DNA from 3 places in the Paenibacillus sp. GP183 genome. Region 1 is predicted to be linked to each of the others. Evidence: riboswitches for the same ligand, from Rfam matches in the RefSeq annotation. Region 1 holds a riboswitch; each other region holds the start of a gene.
The links. Region 1 has a riboswitch for cyclic di-GMP ahead of BLV33_RS04680 (chemotaxis protein CheX). Riboswitches for the same ligand answer to the same signal wherever they lie in the genome.

Region 2: linked by a shared signal. The riboswitch ahead of BLV33_RS09435 (TadE/TadG family type IV pilus assembly protein) and the one ahead of BLV33_RS04680 (chemotaxis protein CheX) in region 1 are both predicted to bind cyclic di-GMP.
Region 3: linked by a shared signal. The riboswitch ahead of BLV33_RS15510 (DUF192 domain-containing protein) and the one ahead of BLV33_RS04680 (chemotaxis protein CheX) in region 1 are both predicted to bind cyclic di-GMP.

What each region holds. Positions count from the first base shown of each region.
Region 1 covers NZ_FNSW01000001.1:955,978-960,860, reverse strand. The annotation lists gene BLV33_RS04695 (IS701 family transposase) at 1-967, shown strand, start outside; gene BLV33_RS04690 (chromate transporter) at 1,111-1,737, shown strand; gene BLV33_RS04685 (chromate transporter) at 1,758-2,297, shown strand; cyclic di-GMP riboswitch class I at 2,408-2,489, shown strand; gene BLV33_RS04680 (chemotaxis protein CheX) at 2,568-3,017, shown strand; gene BLV33_RS30400 (hypothetical protein) at 3,137-3,268, shown strand; gene BLV33_RS04675 (MarR family winged helix-turn-helix transcriptional regulator) at 3,422-3,871, shown strand; gene BLV33_RS04670 (ring-cleaving dioxygenase) at 3,901-4,848, shown strand; gene BLV33_RS04665 (alpha/beta hydrolase) at 4,850-4,883, shown strand, end outside.
Region 2 covers NZ_FNSW01000001.1:1,890,789-1,895,671, reverse strand. The annotation lists gene ltrA (group II intron reverse transcriptase/maturase) at 235-1,401, shown strand; gene BLV33_RS09445 (hypothetical protein) at 1,647-2,084, opposite strand; gene BLV33_RS28735 (cupredoxin domain-containing protein) at 2,071-2,481, shown strand; cyclic di-GMP riboswitch class I at 2,610-2,699, shown strand; gene BLV33_RS09435 (TadE/TadG family type IV pilus assembly protein) at 2,881-3,285, shown strand; gene BLV33_RS09430 (pilus assembly protein TadG-related protein) at 3,306-4,211, shown strand.
Region 3 covers NZ_FNSW01000001.1:3,165,219-3,170,101, reverse strand. The annotation lists gene BLV33_RS15515 (IS1182 family transposase) at 101-1,387, opposite strand; cyclic di-GMP riboswitch class I at 2,355-2,442, shown strand; gene BLV33_RS15510 (DUF192 domain-containing protein) at 2,527-2,868, shown strand; gene BLV33_RS15505 (Flp family type IVb pilin) at 2,910-3,095, shown strand; gene BLV33_RS15500 (A24 family peptidase) at 3,209-3,712, shown strand; gene cpaB (Flp pilus assembly protein CpaB) at 4,105-4,779, shown strand; gene BLV33_RS15490 (CpaE/TadZ family protein) at 4,828-4,883, shown strand, end outside.

The DNA of each region.
Region 1 (4,883 bases):
ACGAGCAAAGAGCGGTGACACTCGACAACTTGTATTCTTCATCGTGGATGATACTTGCTGTAAGAAGGAAACCTCGACGAAGAAAATGGAAGCCCTCAGCTTTCAATACTCACACGAAGCCGGAAAATCAGTCTGGTGCCACTGCGTTGTCACTGCTCACATTGTAAGCGAAGGCAGTTCCTATGCTTGGGATTTTCGTCCCTATTACCGTGAAGAATATTGCGAGGAGCACCGCTTATCATTCAAAAGCAAGAACGATCTCGCTCTTGAAATGATTGAAGCATTCCCGGCTTCGAAAGACGAACAAGTTTACGTTCTGATGGATAGCTGGTACACCAGTGAGAAGGTCATTAATGCCTGTAACCTCAAGGGTTTTCATGTCATCGCCGCTGTAAAGACGAATCGACTGATCTGCGTCAGCGGTATAACGATCTCCATGGTTGATTTCGCTGTCCAGTATCTTCGCAAGTCTGACCTCCGCTCCGTTACGGTGGAAAGTCAGGGAACGTACTGGGTTTATGAATATGAAGGACCATTAAGCGAAATGGAAAACGTCAAAGCTCTGCTGTCTTGGAAAGATGAATATGCCGATTCGAGCAAACCTCAGGTTTGTCTCCTGTGTACGGATTTAAGCTTGGATCTCGTCACGATCCAACGCTATTATCACGTACGATGGAACATCGAAACCGGCTATCGCTATTTCAAAGAACTGCTGGGCTTTGACCACTATCAGTTGCTCTCATTTGCAGGCATTCAACGGTTTTGGACCATTCAGTATCTGACGCAGAACTTTCTGGAATCTCAGCGTCAGGACTGGATGAAGAGCGACAAGCATCTTACGCTTGGAGATGTGGTGTACAGAATCCGGCAAGAGTATTTCGGGCAGATCATCGTATACGTGTATCAACAAGCCCTAGAGAAAAAGCCCCTATTCGACATCCTTAAGCATCTCAAGATACCTGCCTGAGCAAGCGAGTTTCCCGTCATGCTACAAGTCTGCCCATTTTCGAAAGTTTCGTTGGAAATCGCAAGACTCAAGCATCTTTATTCCAAATTAGAATAAAGATGTTTATAATGAAATAAGGTAAGCTATGCAAAGGGTGATACCTTATGAATAAATACAAAGATAGCACATGGATCAAACAATGGGACTTATTCTGGTCGTTCCTGCTTATAAGCCCAATTACGTTTGGCGGAGGCTACGCCATGCTTCCTTCTATCGAACGTATCGCTGTGGATCAAAAAGGATGGCTGACTGCGGATGAAATGGTTGAGGCTGTTGCCATTTCCGGGGCAGCCCCCGGTGGAATAGGTGTCAACGCAGCGGCTTATATCGGTTATAAAGTCATGGGGTGGCGTGGGATGCTGTCTGCCTTGGCAGGCATCATGCTGCCAACATCTATCATTGTTCTTGGATTGGCCATCTTCTTCATGAACATGCGGGATAATCTGAAGGTTCAAGCTGCATTACAAGGGATTCAAATAGGTGTTATCGCTTTGATAGCTTATGCCGGTGTTAAAATGGTTCGTGCTGCCTTCATTGACAAAGCCTCTATACTGTTATTTATTATCAGCCTAAGCGGTCTTCTTTACTTCGGTGTTCATCCATTCTTTATTCTTCTATTCGGGGCATTGGCAGGTGTTTCATGGATGAGAGTTAAAGTAAGTATGGGATATCCGGCATCAATCGAAAAGCCTCAAACGATGAATGACTATTACTTCGGAGATGGGATTTAATCCAGAGCGGGAGTGCTTCCATGTTGATATGGTCATTATTTTGGTCTTTTCTTAAAATTGGATTTATCTCTTTTGGCGGCGGTTTTGCCATGATCCCCGTGATTCACTATGAAGTAACAGCTCATCAATGGATGACCGATGCGCAGTATGCGGAGGGCGTAGCAATTGCTGGAATGGCACCTGGACCCATTGCGACGAATACGGCAATATTTGTTGGTTATCATATAGCCGGGATCATGGGTAGTCTCTCCGCCGCAATAGGTATGATTCTGCCGTCGATCTTTGCAATAGTACTTTTTAGCTTTGTTTTTTATAAACTGGCCGGCAATAAAGATTTCAAGTCGGCCTTATATGGACTTCGACCGGTTATTTGCGGACTCATTTTTTTTGCAGCCTTTCGTCTTGCTTTAGCGAACCCGCATGTGAGCGGATGGTCATGGAGCTCGTTGGTTGCCGCTCTTTTCTTTATAGCAGCTTTCACAGCTATAAATCGATTTAAAATGCATCCTTTTTCCATGATTCTGCTTTCAGGACTTGTCGGAATTGCCCTTTACGGCTAATTTAATGAATCCTTTCGTGACTAACGAACTAATAAAATTAATTTTTTTGTCGAAAATAGTTCTTTTTTCACAGGACTTGTGATATGATGTTGAAAATGAATAATGTGCATCAGTGATAAAGGCAAACCTATTGAAAGGTAGGGACGCAAAGCTACAGGCCTAAGGATTTTCTACGGCAGCTGGGTTACCAATGGATAGCGGATACTAACTACCCAATTGGCGTAGTTTTTTTTGTTTGTTTAAAACACACAAAAGGGGGTTGTATCCGCGGTGGAAGCCAATTTTATTAATCCGTTTCTTTTTTCATCCGTTTATGTCATCGAATCCGTTATCCAAATAAAACCATCCATTGGCAAAATAAAAGTATCGGAAATTCGCGAGATTGAAAATACTTTACTCCTTAAGATCGGCATAGTAGGTCAAATTGAGAGAGATGTATTGTTTGGCTTTCCGAAATATATGATTATGAAAATAGTTTCCAAGATGATGGGCGGCTACACGGTAACCGAATATGATGAGATGTGCCAAAGCGCTTTGGCGGAACTCGGAAATATGATCACAGGAAATGCAAGCTCCATGCTCATGGATGAAGGGTATAAAGTTGACATAACACCTCCCAATATAATTGATGATATGACAAAATACAGGGGAATAAAAGCATTCCAGATCCCACTCCAAATTGAATCCATAGGGGAATTTAACATAAGCATAACCGTATAAAGTATACTTTTGATAGATTTTAAGGTATACTGAATATGACAATAAAATCCAAGACCAGCCAGCTAACCTGACATTTCTTCATATTTTCTGCAAAAAGAATGAGAAAGAGGCGGTGTTTCATGGATGACATGATACTTGAAATAAGGTTGGAAGAGCAGTTGGAAAGACAGCAGCGTATACGGGAGCAAATCGAAAAGTTGTCTTCATTGATTAAGATAGATTCTCAGGAAACTTCGGAAAATAATAAATAGTATTTACATAGAGCTGTCTCAGAGTCATTTAAATTGACTTAGGGATAGCTTTTATTATTTCAGGTGATACTTAGGCGTGACTTGACAAATATTTTGAACTATATATCTTTAATTTAAAATAATTAAACTTAAGATAGTTTAGGGGTGATTGACATGCCGGAACATGTAGAACTGGAACAAACTGCGTCATTGAAATTGTTTGTGGTTCTGTCCAAGGCTTATAAAACCATTATGGACAGGGCAATCAAAGACATGAAGCAGCAAGGAATGTCTCCTTCCGAGTTCACGGTGCTGGAGGTTTTGTACAGCAAGGGAAAATTTCCGTTGCAGCAAATTGGCGATAAAATATTGGTTACAAGCGGTAGTGTCACCTACAATATCGATAAACTCGAAAAAAAGGGTTTATTGAAACGGGTTCCCTGCGAGGAAGACAGAAGAGTTATTTACGCGGAAATAACGGAAGCTGGAACCGAGTTGTTTGACCGTATCTTTCCAAATCATGCGAAGTTGGTCAATACGGTGATGAGCGGCCTTTCTCTGAACGAAAAACAGCAGGCTGCCGAATTACTTAAGAAGTTGGGAAAAGGAGCGGCAGGAAGTTAAAAACGTTAAAACTTAAGGAGGCGATTCACATGACTTTGCAAACTGCAGGCATTCATCACATCACTGCCTTTGCCCGAAACCCACAGGAAACCGTAGACTTTTACGCAGGAATTCTGGGTTTACGTTTGGTTAAAAAAACAATCAACTTTGACGCACCTGAGGTATACCATCTTTATTTTGGCGATCATGCAGGAAATCCTGGTACGATCATTACATTCTTCCCATGGCCTAATTCCCGAAAAGGCCGAATCGGAGGAGGCCAAGTTGGCATTACTACCTATGCAATACCTATAGGCTCCCTTGGATTCTGGGAGGAGCGACTGAACAAGTTCGGAATTTCGTTAAAGAAAAGCACAAGATTTTCGGAGAATTATCTTCAATTTCAGGATAACGACGGGTTGAATTTGGAGCTTGTCGAACGTAAAGAGGGTGCTGTCAGTGAATGGTCATTTGGCGGTATTCCGGCTGATAAAGCCATTAAGGGATTTGGAGGAGCTGTATTGTTCAGCGTAAATCCGGCCAAAACTATGGACGTGCTCGAGCATGTACTTGGGTTGAAGAAAGTTGGCGAAGACGTTCAATATGCTCGTTTCCAAGCTTCAGGGACGATCGGCAACCTGATAGATGTTTCTCTGACCCAGATGGATATGGGCGCAGGAGGAGCAGGTACTGTTCATCATATAGCCTGGCGTGCCAAGGATTTTGAAGAGCACACGCTGTGGCGGAACACGGTTATCGAGCATGGCTTTCAACCAACCCAAATTATCGACCGCCAATACTTTAATGCGATTTATTTTCGTGAAGGCGGGGGTATCCTGTTTGAAATTGCAACGGATCCACCTGGATTTGATAATGATGAAACACCTGAAGCCTTAGGGGAAAAGCTCATGCTGCCGGAATGGTTTGAGAAGAACCGTCAGAACATCGAAAGCAATCTGCTCCCCATTCAAGTAAGAACATTAGCGGAGGAAAAATGACATGAAACATATTTTCCAAAAAGGCGCCGATACAA
Region 2 (4,883 bases), 930 kb from region 1:
TCGTAAACGCCTTAAACCAATGAGGGTAGCTCCAAGTGGGTACGTCCCGCCAATGGCGAAAGAACGCCAACGGATCGAGGGCTACTGGCGACCTGAGTACACGGCGAGCAAACAGGAGCGATTGGCAATGAGTCTAAGACGCATTTGTCGTGCCGTGGAACAAGCAAGGAATCGATCATCGGTAGCGGAAACAAGATCAGCTTGGTGAGTAGGGGTAAAGGTGGTGAAACACCAATGAAACCGAAACGACGATACTACTCCCTGATCGATAAAGTGTACCAAATGGATAATCTGTACGAAGCATGGCTATCTGTAAAGAAGAATCAGGGAAGCGGCGGCATCGATGGCGTAAGTATCGCCATGTTTGAGAAAAACGTGTGCATGAACCTAAGGGAACTCCAAAGGTTATTGCAACAAGGGCGGTATAAACCCGACCCTGTGAAACGACATTTCATCGAGAAGGAAAATGGGAAGTTAAGACCGTTAGGGATACCCACAATCCGAGATCGCATATGTCAGCAAGCGGTACGCCAAATCATTGAACCGATCTTCGAACAGGACTTTTACTACTATAGCTTTGGCTTTCGTGCAGGATACTCGGCGCACCAAGCAGTGAATACGATTCGACGCGCGAAACGTGGCGGATACGAATATGCGGTTGACCTGGACATCATGTCTTTCTTCGATGAAATTCCACACGAATCACTGATGGAGAAAGTGCATGAGAGAATCACTGACGGAAAAGTGCTGACGCTCATTCGCGGATGGCTATCGGCGGGATTCATGGAAGGTGGCCAGTTCCATGAAACGGAAATCGGGTCTCCGCAGGGCGGGAATTTGTCGCCATTGCTTGCGAATTTGTACTTGAACCATTTCGACTGGGGGATGAAGAAGAAAGGTTTTGCTGTGGTAAGGTATGCAGACGATGCCGTTATTCTTTGCAAAACAAAGGAGCAAGCAGAAGAAGCGTATCTAGCGGCAAAGACCATTCTGGAAAAGGAATTACAGCTTCGAATGCACCCTGAGAAAACAAAAGTGGTGCATTTCGATGAAGGCTTTCGTTTCCTAGGATTCGACTTCTGGAAAGATTATCTGATGGTACCCGACACGAAAGTGAAGAAGTACAAGGATAAAATCCGGGAAGTCACCCGCAGACAACAAGCGAATAACTTTGGCGAAATGCTCAAGAAACTAAATGAAATTGCACGGGGTTTTGGTAACTATTTCGGCATAGGGAATGTAAAGAAGAAGTTTCAACGATTGGATGAATGGACGCGTATGAGGGTTCGAGCCTTCATGCGTCAAAAGAAATCTACGGTTTCTAATTCGCTGATACCTAACAAAGTACTGGAATCGGCAGGAATGGTATTTCTAACAAGCTTACTCATCACACGTTCCTAATTCAGGAGTGAAATTTGCAATCCGGTGACGGATGAAGAGAACTCATTCCTGAAGATGGGGAACTGACGAAGGAAAGCCGTGTGCGGGAAATCCGCATGCACGGTTTGACGGGGAGTCCGAGGGAGTAATCCCTCGTCTTACCCTACTAGGTAAAAAATACACTGAAAGTGTTCATTATATCAATTTGAGCTTAGAGTCAAATGTAACATCTGAGTGATTGTGCTTAAAATACCTATATACACATCTTATTCCAGATAAAACACCGAAAATGTTTGGTCCAACTCGAAGAAGAGCGGATGCTGCTCAATGCGGAATATACCAATTAAGGAGAGATTAACAATGTTGAAAAAGACCATAGCCGTTTGCGCCGTTACAACAGCCATGTTACTCATATTCACAGCATGTGGAGGCAAAAAAGAAAGCGCGGCACCCACATCTACTCCTTTCAGCCCTGTGGCAAACACCCCGACCGCGAGCCAAACGACCGTCGCTGCGACCACTCCGTCAGCGAGCGTATCCACGAAGCCAAGCCCTTCGGCGCAGCCAAGCGCAAACCCAACGGCCACCGTTACGGCCGCCGCTGCCAGCGTAATTGACAAGTCCACGGCATCAGCAGGTATTTCCGCCGGAGCAAGCACAAAAGCGAGTCCAGTTGCAGGCGACAGTCCCGTGCCGACTCCCATAGCCTCCGCATCGGCGAGCCCAACACCGAGCGCGAAACCAGAGGCGACTCCGACTACAACTCCGACTGCAACTCCGACTGCAACTCCGACTGCAACTCCTACCCCAACTGCGAGCTCCGGTGGCAGTATAACATCAGGCGGCGCTACGCTCAAAATCACAGCTACCTTGTGGAAGTTCGACCAGCAAACATATGAAGTGCCGGCGGACAAAGAAATCACGATTGAGTTGAACAGCTCGGAAGGCCTGCACGGGATCAAGATAGAAGGAACGAACGTAAATCTCAAGGAAAACGGCACGGTGAAGCTTAACCTAAAAGCTGGAACATACAAAATTTTCTGCAGCCTTCTGTGCGGCCCTGGTCATGGCAATATGTCCGCTACCTTGGTCGTCAGCTAAAGGCCGATTCCAACCCGCTAAAATTTGATTCTAAATGCCTATATAAAATAAGAAGTTGGGACGATTACGCGCATAATCGAAAGTAAGCTATGATTAATTTAATCGTATTTCCGACATGCTTCACGGAATCTCGATAAAGGCAAAACTGGCGAAAGCCAGTGACGCAAAGCTAACAGGGGCTTAGGTGCAAATGCGCACTATGCCAGCCAGCTACCGTAAGGGGACGGGAGTATGAATGTTTCTTTACAACCCCACCTTTCGGCAAAGGCGGGGATTTTTTATTGGGATGGATGAGGTTTGAATGAACCTAGCGGAGCGGGTGATGGAATGCCGAACGTAATTCGCAGATTGAAGGGACTCATGTTTACGAAAGCTTTGCCGCAAGGAGGTGAAATAAACATGTTACGGAAAATCAGAACCATGGTTCGCCAAAATCGTGGACAAAGCGTCGTGGAGTTTGCCTTGATACTGCCGATATTTTTGTTATTGCTTGTGGGGATGCTGGAATTTGGGCGGATACTGTATTGGCAAACGATTGTTAACGAGGCGGCCCGCGAGGCGGCAAGAGTTGTGGCCTTAACTGGAGACAGGACGCAGGCTGCACCTGCAATAGTTAATTTTGGGACTTTTCCTGCCCCAACCGTAACACCTTCGCGATTGGTATTTAGACAACCCATTACTGTAACCGTTACTTATAATGTCGCCCTTATCACTCCACTGTTAAGCTCTTTTTTCCCAGCTAATCAGTTCACCGTTTCAGCTTCAGCTAGCATGCGCGAAGAAAATTACAGCCCAATCAATTGATTTAGAGAAGAGGTTGGATTATGATAAAACATTTTTTAAAGAACCAAAAAGGGACAGCTATAGTATTGTTTGCATTGACATTACCGGTATTGCTAGGTTTTTGTGGCCTTGCAGTGGATATGGGAATAATGTATTTGGAGAAAACCCGAGTCACCAAGTTGGTGGACGCGGCGGCTATCGCCGGCATCTATGAACTGCCAGGCACATCTGCAGATGCGCGAGCTTCGTCACAAGCCACTGCGTTTCAATATGCCAAATTGAATGGATTGAAGGATAGTGATACGATCACAGCGGTTCCGACGGATAATCATACCTTGCCTGTAACCATCAACAGGAAGGTGCTGTTCTCTTTCTTTAGGATATTTGGTATAAATGAGGGGACTGTGTCGGCAACTGCAGTGGCTCGGTCGACTCAAGCGTCGGCTGTGTATGGTGTTATTCCCTGGGGAGCTAGTACGGATGTGCTGCAGATGCTGGGGAAAAAAGTTCAATTTCAATTCTACCAATCCGGCGGGAGCGGTAACAACATTAACGGAGGTTTCCTGAATCTGACGAAGATCAATCCGAATGATACCTATCTAAGCATGTTAAAAAACGGGTATGGCGGCACCTTGACAAAGGGGCAGACGATTAGTAAATATACAACTGCAACTACAGCGCTGGCCGATGACACTGTAAATGGCATAATGACTCGTATAGCCAATGGACAGAGGCTCGTTGCTCTCCCCATAGTCGATTCAATGGGTGATAATAGCCCCACGGGGAAAATTTTAGGGTTTGCCGTCTTTCAGTTGGAAATGGCATATAAACAATCTGCTAGCGACGTTTACGTAACTGGTACATTCGTGCAGTCAGTAGTAAATGGTCAAGGCGGTGGAACGGGCACGGATTATGGAGCTTGGGCTTACCAACTATCGTTGAAGTAAGTGTGACGAGCAACTTTTCACTAAAAAACCCTAGTTTGAATCTATATTTAAAAAGAATACATAAGAATAAATAAAAAAAGATGCTGTAGGAATAACCTGCAGCTTCTCTTCTTGTTTTTACATCAATTTTACATCAATGTCCGTTTAATATAGCTGTTATGTACTGTATGGAGCCTAGGGGGATGTCCGAATCTTGATTAAATGGCTGACGAAGCAATGTCGAGGAGGATTTTTAGCGGTAGATTCAGACGCCGTGCTCCTCCACTAACGCTGCGTGCGCGCGGACTGAACCCCTAGAAGGGGTTCGCTCTGCCCCTAGGTAAAGAAAAGTCATGATCTCGTGGATCATGACTTTTCATTATGGAGCATAGGGGGATCGAACCCCTGACCTCATCGCTGCCAGTGATAGAGATACATTCTGTTATAGTCCCTTAAAACCTTGATATTAAAGGTATTATTCCTGTCATTCCTGATGTTTATAGTTGATTTATGACCATTGATGTTGATGTTTTACATCAATTTTACATCACGAAGGGAAATGGGCATGTTTTAATGCCAGGCTATTTTGCTCCCTTGGATGGTTAGTTGTCATTGCGGTTAAACAGAATAAGCAAACAGGAAATAGTTTATACCTATAGAGTATTATGGTATAATAGTTATATAATATAAGGC
Region 3 (4,883 bases), 2.2 Mb from region 1:
CTGTTGATAAAGTGGGCTAGGGGATCCAATTCCCTAGCCCACTTTGTTTTTTTATATTTTCTATTGTTTAAGGTAATTTTGGGTGACTAATCGCGATGTTTTATGCCGCTTTTATCATTCGTTTTATATTTAAAGCCAACGCGGAAAGAAGGCAATGTTCGGTGGCGTTCCGAATGCCGTTCTTATAGGTATATGTTAAGTTGTGACACCTCTTCATCGTTCCAAAACTGCCCTCGCACCACACGCGCCTTGCTTTTTGAATCGTGCGATATTCATCTGAACGTGAACGGACAACATTTCGTTCCTTTGCTTCTTGAAATAACGGACGTTGAATTGTCCTTCGATTACCAGTCTTGCCAAAACAACCGAAACGCAACGAACATTGCTCACAATCCTTGCTTTTTGAAGCATACATCTTCGTGTAAGCTTGCTTTTCCGTGTGAAAGTTGATGTGCGTAAACCGAAGGGTTTTTCCTTTTATGCACGTATATATATCGTTTGTCTTGTCATATGTCAGGCCTGATTTTTTCAAATGATTCTCATCAGAATCTATGGGTACTATGTACCCCTTTATCTCAAGCTTTTCGAGTGCATAATGTACAGGAGAACGATCGTAGCCTTTGTCCGCTCCAACCTTTTGGATTCGTAAATCAAACTTTTCTTGTTGCTCTTTTAACCGAGCAGTAAATGGCTCGTGGTCATTTATGTTTCCTGGAGTCACATGGATGTCTGTGATGATTCCATGTTTTGTGTCAATCGTGGTATGGGCTAGGTAATGAAATCCTTTAGGTTTGTTGGGTCTGCTTAACAGTCCTGCTTCAGGGTCGGATTTGCTTTGAGTTACTTCTTTTTCCGCGCATTTCTCCTTTGGTTTCTTCCCGCGTTTTTTCTTGTTCGGATCATTATTGAGCTCGGATTCAATTCGGCGAGCTTCTTGTTCTAGATCCTTGAAATATTCGGATGGTTTCTTCTCGACAACGACTTTCTCCGTTTTTCCTTTTGAAGCGTTCACTTTGATGTGAGTGGAATCCACAACGACAACTTCCCCAGTTACCGTACCTTTGCTGATGCAATTTGAAACGATATGATCAAAGATTTCTTGGAATACCTCGCTGTCTTTGAATCGCCTGCGGCGGTTTTGACTTAATGTCGAGTGGTCAGGAACAGATTCACCCAGATCTAAACCTAGAAACCATCGGTAAGCTAGATTTACAATAATGTCTTGCTCTAACTTTCTTTCCGAAGGTATTCCATACAGGTATCCAATAAGCAGCATTTTTATAAGGAGAACGGGGTCAATGGATTTTCGTCCCATTGGTGAGTAGAGGTGATGCACTTTTTCATAAATAAAAGTGAAGTCGACTTTTTGTCGAATATCCCGCAACAAATGGTTTGGGGCACCAGATCATCCAGGTTCATATACATCAGTTGATTTTGTTTATCTCCATCTATACCCATCATAGCTTTGACCTCCATAAAAAAGACCGTATAGATATTAATTCTACACGGTCCTTCAAAAAACCTATTCAATTCAATACTTTGTCAACAGTCCCTTGATGGTGGTCTTTCTTTGTTGCGGGTATCGGAAGCGAACCTTAAGGTTCGACCGTCCGTGCATCTTCTCGAATCATCCAGGTAGGACGAGTGTCTAAAATTACGCTGCTTGGTTTCCGTAGGAAACTATTCAATCAGAATTTCGAGTATTTCCATTAATAAATCCCATACATTTAGCTCCAAAATAGAATATAAATGGAAAAATTGAAAGAAGAGAATCAAAGAAATTATAGAAAATTAGGACTTATTTTTTTGGTGAAATTGAAATGCCGAGCGACAATTCAACCAAAGAAAAATGTGTAACCTTATGCTGCACTTTTGTTCATTAGTCAGAAAAAGTAAAATGGACTGCGGTGGATCCTCCGGGTTAGTAATCGGTAAAAGAGTTGAGACTAAACATCGTCTGAAAGTCCCTTTTTAGATGAAAAAATACAGGATTAATTCAATATTTTAAAGGATCTAATGCAACTAAAGTAGGATTAATTTCCATTTCACCAGGATTTTCAACACCGGAAAGGTAATTATAAGCCGGAAATCCTATTTTAAAATAAACCAATTATTAGTAGATAAGTTATTGAATGTTTTCCCAGCCTGCTTTAATCCACCATTTTCCTCCAAAAATCAACTCATTACGGGTAGAATGGCATTCTTATTGTGATCAAAAATGTGTGAAAAGTCACAATTTTGACTATTGAATATTTTGTGACAATTGAGTCGTTGGTTGGATTTTTTTCTTGCTTTGCTGTAGATTATCATGAAATCAATCACATCGGACCAGCAAGCAAAAAGGCTTCGCAAGGTCACGATAAAGGCAAACCTGGTGAAAGCCGGGGACGCAAAACTAGAGGGGCTAAAGCGCATTTTTGCTTTTGCCAGCCAGTTGCCGAAAGACCGAGGGAGCATTTTTTTGTGACCCCTCCTTTCGGGAAAAGGTGGGGTTTTTTACATACTTGGGAGGTGGTGAAACTATCAATGAAAATGATGATCAGGGAAAACGGGCTGCTGCTTGGACATCACATTGATAGAGCGGAGACGTTTATCCAAAGGTTTAAAGGTTTGATGCTTCAGAAGCAGCTTCCGATTGGACACGGATTATACATACGTCCATGTAAAAGCGTACACACATTTTTTATGAAATTTGAAATTGATGTACTTCACCTGGACGATGACGGCCGTATTGTTGGAATGGAGCAATCCTTGAAACCGGGAACCATTGGGGCAGCCATACCGGCAACGAAATCCGTATTGGAGCTGCCGGCCGGCACCTTGGAACAAGAAGGTATTTCTATGGGACAAACTGTAGTGATGGTGTAAGACAAATTCGACAAAAACCAAATTTATGAGGAGGATTTAAAATGGTAAACAAAATCAAAGGTCTATTGAAGGAAGAAGCAGGACAAGGGATGACAGAGTATGGTTTGGTGCTAGGCTTGATCGCTGTTGCGGTTGTTGGAACCTTGGTTTTACTTCGCACACAAATTATAGCTTTATTCAATAATGCGAAAGCAGGTGTAGATGCTGGCGTTGCCGGAATGAAATAATCCGCAGTTGAACGACAGCCTACAAAAGGCCGTGCGTTTATTCCAAACGTAACGGCCTTTTTCATCTCCACTAAATTCAATCTACTTTCTTAGGAAGAAACGGAGGACCTGGTTTGTGGACTGATCTGATCCTGCTGATGGTCATTGGGATTTGTGTCGTTACCGATCTAAAGAAACGAATGATTTATAACAAAGTGATTTTCCCCGCGCTGCTTGTTGCATTTGGTTTACATGCCGCATTGGAAGGCTGGTCTGGCCTGGGGCAGTCTTTACTTGGGTTTACCGTGGGGCTTTGCATCCTGCTGATTCCTTACCTATTAGGGGGGATGGGCGCAGGTGATGTAAAGCTGTTGGCGCTGGTGGGGGCTTTGAAAGGAACATGGTTTGTTCTGGCGGCCTCCGTCTATATGGCGCTGCTTGGAGCATTAATCGCCGTTGCGGTAGTTTTGTTCCAGAGAGATTTTCGCCAAAGGATTCAATTTCTCTTGTATGTGCTGATAGGGATACGATATGGTCTGCAAATCCAGTGGAAGGAGCATTTTACCTCAGGAACTTATCCCTACGGTGTTGCTATAGCTGGAGGTGCTGCGCTTTGTTTATTCCAGAAAGGGTGGTGAGGGGGATGATGAAGTGCGGCATAGTCGATTTGGGACGATTTATATTTGCTTATCAAAGCTTACATATGACCGTTCAATAAGCAGTGAGGCTCGGTGGATTGGGAAAGAGTGTTGCGGAAATTGTCTCCTATGCGAAGGGACATGTGCAGGTTGCCGATCCAGTAGGCCTATAAACTTCCCTTTTTTACGCCGCTCGTGTCCCATATCATCCCTGTCCCGACCCTTTCAACGAACTCAACGATCCGCGTGGAATAGGAGATGAGACGTTTTTGAAGAATTGGTACCGGTCTTGCGAAGCCTGGCGCTGTCAATAGAGGAGCTTACTCGATCCGGCTGATCGAATAACCTTATCTTAGGCGCTCATTTTATAATTACAAACTGGGGGAGAATGGATGAGATCCAAGATCATTTTGGTAATGGCCCTGCTTATGGGGCTGGTGACAACTGTACTTTTTTTTAATTACATGAAAAAGTTCGATCAAGTTAAGGCTGCTGACGCAAGTGTCGTTACAGTTATAGGAGCCAAGCAAGCCATCAAAGCAAATACAAAAATCACCCCTGAAATGCTTCAAACCATGCAGGTCCCCGCAGCACTTGTCCATCCGCAGGCTGTGAGAAATTCAACCGATGCCGTGGATAAGATTGCGGTTATGGACATGGCACCCGATGAAATACTGCTTTCCCACCATTTGAAAAATCAGGTGGAGGAGGCGCTTTTTGTCTCTAAAAAAGTTCAAGAGGGTTATCGGGCAGTTACCGTTGGAGTCAATTTAGTCCAATCCGTCTCCAATTTGATTGAGCCTGGTGATTATGTCGATGTGGTGTCAACTCTAACGGATAAGCTGTCGGATAAGGTCATTTCCACGACGATTAACCAAAATTTGCGGGTCCTGGCGATTGGAAGGCGGATGGTTGAGGCTAAATCGGACACGCCTTATGCGGAATATAGTACGGTGACACTTGAAGCGAAACCAGAGGATTCAGTAACTCTAATAAATGCGAATGGAAGGGGCAGCATCAATCTGCTGCTCCGAAGCCGGATAAATGCTGCGTCTGACAAGAAGTAGGGAGCAGTACTGTTCCTGCCGGGAACAATGAAATAGGAGGCGCAAGGGATGGATCAAGCTGAAAGGATGAACGAGGAGCAGAGCAAGGGCAAGCGTGGCGAGAT